Chloroflexus aurantiacus J-10-fl: one gene and its partner. The main gene of each other region encodes a partner of the protein of the gene in region 2 in a complex. Links are inferred from orthologs where the notes say so. Each region holds a gene or a part of one and is shown on either strand. Other genes may lie near its edges. The genes, in order: trxA and trxB.

Evidence for each region.
Region 1: the proteins of trxB (region 2) and trxA are in contact, whole or in part, in a crystal structure (PDB 1F6M), measured with the Escherichia coli proteins. The link is inferred for Chloroflexus aurantiacus J-10-fl from one-to-one orthologs.

What each region holds. Positions count from the first base shown.
Region 1 is NC_010175.1:3,383,868-3,387,143, reverse strand. What follows is about bases 66-3,016. They hold trxA (thioredoxin), read left to right. Parts: upstream 66-1,339; coding sequence 1,340-1,693; downstream 1,694-3,016. Other genes in these bases: CAUR_RS13330 (alpha-amylase family glycosyl hydrolase), read right to left, coding at 2,071-3,016; CAUR_RS13335 (metal-sensitive transcriptional regulator), read left to right, coding at 1,735-2,013; CAUR_RS13345 (metal-dependent hydrolase), read right to left, coding at 403-1,134; CAUR_RS13350 (serine hydroxymethyltransferase), read right to left, coding at 66-270. In the rest of the region: more of CAUR_RS13350, read right to left, coding at 1-65; more of CAUR_RS13330, read right to left, coding at 3,017-3,276. UniProt on the Escherichia coli protein: Participates in various redox reactions through the reversible oxidation of its active center dithiol to a disulfide and catalyzes dithiol-disulfide exchange reactions.
Region 2 is NC_010175.1:2,823,753-2,827,047, reverse strand. Bases 235-3,204 are described here. They hold trxB (thioredoxin-disulfide reductase), read right to left. Parts: upstream 2,212-3,204; coding sequence 1,258-2,211; downstream 235-1,257. Other genes in these bases: CAUR_RS10795 (DUF58 domain-containing protein), read right to left, coding at 2,329-3,204; CAUR_RS10805 (hypothetical protein), read right to left, coding at 923-1,177; CAUR_RS10810 (HAD family hydrolase), read left to right, coding at 235-846. Also shown: CAUR_RS10815 (response regulator), read left to right, coding at 1-130; more of CAUR_RS10810, read left to right, coding at 157-234; more of CAUR_RS10795, read right to left, coding at 3,205-3,295.

The DNA of each region.
Region 1 (3,276 bases), 560 kb from region 2 along the record:
CACATTAGCGTGGGACGTGCCGAACAACTGACAGGCCCGTTCAATAGCCAGTTGCTCGATGGCGTCAACAAACTCGCAACCACCGTAATATCGCCGACCGGGCAAACCCTCTGCGTACTTATTGGTCAAGACCGATCCCTGCGCCTCCATCACCGCCAGGCTGGTATAGTTCTCGCTGGCGATTAACTCCAGACCCTGGCGCTGGCGTTGCGCTTCCCGCTCGATCAGATCGGCGATGATCGGATCAGTTGCTCGAAGATGTTCAAGCATAGTCGTTCCCCTGTTTACTATGACCTCAGTTACAACACCTGTTCACAAGTAAAGTGTGCACCACCCTGCCCTCAGCATCATCGTCTTGAGGAGCAGGCCAGGTGCACCAGACAAACCGTTATTACTGACTGCTTAACTGACCGACTCGCCGGGCTTCAGCGCGATCACCTCGGTCGTCACCCCAAATTCACGGCAATGCTCGATCAACGCCTCCGGGGTACCGGTTAAGATGGGGAAGGTACCGTAATGCTCAGGAATCGCGTATTTCGCTCCGATTAGCTTCAGTGCGTATGCCGCCTGTCGGGGATCCATTGTAAAGTGGTCACCGATAGGCAGGATCACCAGATCGGGGCGATACAGCTCACCGATGATCTGCATATCCATCGTGACACAGGTATCGCCAGTGTGGTAGACCGTAAAGCCGTTGCTAAAGCGCAATACATAACCGGCAGCCGTTCCCAGATTGATGATCTGGCCATTCTCGTAAATGGTACTCGAATGGTGAGCGGTCGTCATCGTTGCCCGTACATCGGCTACAGTAACCGTGCCACCTTTGTTGAAGCCAACTAACTGCGCTGCCGGAATACCTTCGCCTTCCAGGTACGGAACCATATCGTACTGACACACAACCGTTGCCCCGGTTTCACGGGCCAGATCAACCAGATCGGCAATATGGTCGAAATGGCCGTGGGTAACGAAGATGGCAGCCAGATTCTCGCGCACACGCGCTTTCCATGGCTCTGGACAGACCGGGTTTCCATCAACCCAGGCATCAATCAAGATGTTGCGACCTTCCGGTGTGGTTAGATGGAAGGTGCCATGACCGATCAGTGTGATCGTGACATTGCGTCCGAGCGTTGCCAAGGTTGCCTCCTTCCCTCACAAAATATGAGCACTTCGCAGGCCAGATAGTCTGATAGGAAACCGAATAGTGTTGTGCTGATGACGTTTTCAGTATAACATAGAGCACGAAGATGTCTTTCGACTTTTTCCCTCTTGACAGATGCTCTTCTGCGCGCTATAGTATACCCCCAGGGGGTATCTAATACAGATACTGCCTGTATGATTACTGTGGAGGAGGAATAATTCAATGGCTAAGCCGATTGAGGTACACGACTCGGATTTTGCCGAGAAAGTTTTGAAGTCGAAAACGCCGGTTGTGGTTGACTTTTGGGCACCGTGGTGTGGGCCGTGTCGCGTGATTGCACCGATTCTCGATAAACTGGCCGGCGAATACGCAGGCCGTTTGACTATTGCCAAGGTCAATACAGACGATAATGTTCAGTATGCCTCGCAGCTCGGTATTCAGGGTATCCCAACGCTGGTTATCTTCAAGGATGGCCGCGAGGTAGGCCGCCTGGTCGGCGCTCGACCAGAAGCGATGTACCGCGAAATCTTTGATAAAGTTCTGGCAATGGCGTGAACACACCATCGCCGGAACCAGAATCTGCGGGTGAAGCAGCAATGAGCACGGGGGTTCGTCCGCTTGCGCCAGAACGACGCGACGAAGTGTTACGGCGTTTACGGCGAATCGAGGGTCAGGTGCGCGGTATCCAACGGATGGTTGCCGAAGGCCGCGATTGCCGTGACATTGTTCACCAGATCGCAGCAATTCGGCAGGCCCTGGCCAGTGCGAATAGTGTTGTGCTGGAATGTTATGCCCAACACTGTCTAAACGACGCAGAAAACTGTCGAGCTGAGACGATTAACGAGTTGATAGAGCTGTTCAAGGACGCTTGTTAGGACGTTTGCTCGAAGGTAGTGGCAGGTGCGACCCTCTGGATCGCACCTGCCATTTGTTTATCTCTGCCACGACGGCGTTAGCCAGACAAACTGATACGGCTGTAGAGTCAGTGCTGTTGTGGCCGATACCGGCTGTTCCTGGATCAGGTCGAAGAGTTCAAGACCAGGGCCGTACATACGCAGCAGGTTCCCGGCTATTGACTGAGGATATTCCGAGAAATTGGCCAGTACCAGTACTCGCTGCGATCCGGTTTGGCGCACATAGGCCAGCACGTGGCGGTTATCGCTGCGCACAACCTCCATCATGCCATCGCGCAGTGCCGGCAGGGAGGTTCGTAGATGGATCAGTCGGGTTAACGTACTGAAGATCCGACCAGGTATCGTTGTCGGGTCGTGGCGTTGATCCATCGCGACCTGATTGCGCAACGGACGATGCACCCAGCGACTATCGTCAGCCTTCGCCGGGTCGCTTACGTACCCGTAATCATTGAGCGTGCCAACCTCATCGCCAAGGTAGATCAACGGAATACCACCGATACTCAGCACAATGCTGTGAAGCAGGATAATCCGGCGAATTGCTATGTCAATGGCCTGGGGGTCGCCGCCAGCCAGTGCCTGTTCGAGACCTGCCAGCGATGCCAGCGTACCGGACACGCGCGCATCACCGGTATCGGGGTTTTCTTGAAATGGCAACCCACGGGCAAACGAACCGGGAAAGCGTCCGGTGTAGAAGGCATTCAGAAACTGGCGATGCCCCCAGGGATCGATCCCCACCGCACGGGCATCGTTATCATCAAATGTCCAGCCAATATCATCGTGTGAGCGCAGGTAATTGATCCAGGCACATCCGGGCGGTAGACGGAAGCGATGGCTGAGGGAATGTGCCAGTAGCTTGACTTCCCGCGTCGCCAGCGTCTCCCAGAGCAATGCCATCAGCAGTGGATTGTACGAGAGCTGACACTCCTGTGGACTGACGTAACTTAGCACGTCATCGGGATGGACAATCGCCTCCGATTTGAAGAGCAGAGCTGGCGCTGTGATCCGCGCAATCGCGTTGAAGGCTTGAATAATCCGGTGGGCTTCTGGTTGATTCTCGCAATTTGTTCCCATTCGCTTCCAGATGAAGGGGACAGCATCGAGGCGCAACACAGCCACGCCGAGATTGGCCAGGAAGAGCATCTCGGCAGCCATTGCCCGAAACACTGCCGGATTGGCGTAATTGAGATCCCACTGAAAACTGTTAAAGGTTGTCCAAACCCAGCG
Region 2 (3,295 bases):
TGGTCTCGGCGAGGGTGATCGACGTGCGGCCATGGCGGCAGGTTTTGATCGCTTCCTGACCAAACCAACCGACTTAGATGAGTTATTGCAAACGATCACCGAATTAATCGGAGATAATCCATCCCGCTGAATCCACGATCACCGATGAGAGTGACAATGAGACGGTTATTGCTGTGGGATATCGACGGAACCCTGCTTTCGACGGATGGTATTGCCGCGAATGCCATGCGTACCGCATTGCGGCAACTGGTTGGCCCACATGTGCGGATCGAACGCACCTCATACGCCGGTAAAACCGACTGGCAAATTGTCCGCGAGAGTCTCCCTTCGGTGGACGAGGCCACCATTCAATCACGTTTGCAAGAGTTTATTGCCCTGTACACCGCCGAACTCACCGCCCAACGGGAAGCGTTGATTGCACGCTCCACCGTGTTTGCCGGTGTGGTTGAAGCGTTGCATGCTCTTTCGACCCACGCCTATCAGGCGCCACTGACCGGCAACGTCGCTGCGGCAGCCCGGATCAAGCTAGAGTGTACTGGCCTTCTTCGCTGGCTTGAAGTCGAAGCGGGTGCTTATGGCGACGATCACTTCGACCGTCTGGCTCTCCCGCCGATTGCCGCAGGGCGGGCACGTGAGCGGTATCGCTATGCATTTACACCGGCGGACGTGGTGATTATCGGCGACACGCCGCGCGACATTGCCTGTGGCCGGGCATTCGGTGCGCGGACAGTGGCAGTCGCCACCGGCCCGTTCAGCATGGCAGAACTGGCCGAATACAACCCAGACGTACTCCTGCCCGATCTGCGCGACACTGTTGCCGTCGTAGAAGCGGTACTGGGGAATTAAGGGCAACATAAAGACCGAGGGAAGGCTGCCAATAACCAAATCCGCCTTCCCCCCTGTGCGAGCCAGCAGTCAAATCTTACAATGCGCGTGGCCCGCCATGCAATTCTTCAACCAGATGCGCTCGCGCTTCAACCACACTCATCTGCGTTGAAGCATAAAGCGATGCCGCTCGCATAATCGCTTTGGCCTGATCGGCGGGCATCGCACGCACCTGCTCGAGTGTCAACCCTTGACTGCGCAGATATTCCAGAATGTAGGCTTGCTCGAGGTGCTCGTAACCTTCCCGTGCGCCAGCATCAACCAGCCCGTCATTATTGGGTGTCGCTGTCATAGGCACCTCCTTTGGTGTTGTCGTAGCCTTATTATAGCGACACCCTTACCCTCTGTGAAGAGATAAAATTCGCAACCATGTCAGGCGACCGACACCGTTGCTTTCGAGCGGGCATGCTCTTGCTCGGCCAGATACCAGGTCGCCTCCATCGCAGCCCGGCAGCCATCGCCGGCAGCCGTAACGGCCTGTCGATAGATGTGATCGGTCACATCACCCGCAGCAAAGATGCCGGGAATGTTGGTACGGGTACGACCATCGGTCACGATATACCCACCCTCGTCAAGCTCAAGGATGCCGCGGAACAAGTCCGTATTAGGCACGTGGCCGATATACGGAAATACCCCATCGGTCGGTAATTCACTCACCTCACCGGTTTGTAGATTGCGCAATGTCACCGACTCAACTTTATCTTTGCCATTAATCGAAACTACCACTGAATTCCAGATAAAACGCACTTTTGGATTACTAAATGCCCGTTCCTGTAAAATTGGATCGGCGCGCAGCGTGTCGCGGCGATGAACAATCACTAATTCATCGACATACCGGGTCAGGAACAAACCCTCATCAAGCGCACTGTTTCCGCCACCAACAACGACGACCTTCTTGCCCCGGAAGAAAAAGCCATCGCAGGTGGCACAATAGCTGACGCCGCGATTGGCCAGCTCTTCTTCACCCGGTACACCGAGCTTCCGTGGCGAGGCGCCGGTGCTGACGATAATCGCATCGGCAGTAACCGTCTGCCCGCTATCGGTATGAATGGTAAAGGGGCGCTGGGCAACCTCTACTTTCGTCACCAGCGAGTCGAGGAATTGGGCACCGAAACGGGCCGCCTGTTTCTCCATCGCCTCGGCCAGCTCGAAACCACCAATCCCATCAACAAAACCAGGGTAATTCTCAACTTCACTGGTCGTGGCAATCAAACCACCCGGTTGCAGGCCACGAATGACCAGCGGTTCAAGATTCGCCCGCGCAGCATAGAGCGCCGCCGTCAGGCCAGCCGGGCCAGAGCCAATAATAACGACTTTGTGATGCATATCAACCGTCTCCTTGCAACAGCATTATTCACACAATAATCTCACTGTGCGACGCTTTCATCGCCGCCAGCAAGAAGGAGTATAACACGGGCGAAGCGTGCTTGTCTGTAATCCAGATTACCCCCCTGGGGTATATGATACGGAAATCGCTTCTGTTTCTTCGATTCGCCGTGGTGTCCAATGGGTCTGAACACCGGGTATCGCCGGTGGTGGCCGATCACCGCAGAAGAGCCAGACCACCCGGAAACCGAGTTCGCGAAGGCGTAACAATGCTGCGCGTATCGGATCGGAGGCAACTGCACCGATTAACACGATGGTGGCGCCGGGATGCAATTCCGGCGTAATCAGCCGTAGCAGACGGGCACCGGGTAAGACTGAGTAAGCCGTCAGACGCGCCAGGGTCTCCATCATCTGGGCAAGCTGATGAGGACTACGCCCCGGCGGCAACCGCACCAGATGCTCATCTTCCACCGGTGCGCCATTGACGTACAGCCCAACCGCATGACCGGCACCGATACTGTGTTGAGCCAGCGTTGCCGTGACACTGATCAGATGCTCAACCAGATCGGGATCGATACCCTGAAAGTAGAACTCAAATGTATCGAGATCGAGCACCAGGGCCAGAACATGGGATGTAGTCGGCTCGTACACACGAGTTTGTAGCGTCCCGGTACGCGCAGTCGCCGCCCAATGCACATCTTTCAGCGGGTCTGACGGCGTGTAATCACGCACACCAACCACCCGTAGGGGATCGCGGAGCAGGGCCGATGCCCGCATCAAACCCAGCGGATCACGTGCAGGCAGGCCAAGATCGGCCAGACTGAAGAGCCGGGGGTACACCAATAGAGAGACATCGGCGGCAAACGTCGCATCGCTACGAAAAAGACCAAAGGGATCGCCACTCTGAGCCTGCGCCGGCCCAAACCGAAACGTTCCCCGTCGGTCACAGCGCAGCCGATAACGCCAGATCACCCGCTCGTACCAGCGCAGGCCGGTGCTGCGTCGAATCAGGCTACTCTGCCGACTCCCACTGAAGATCACCGGTGCATCAATGACCGTCACACCACTGGGGATAGCATCGAAG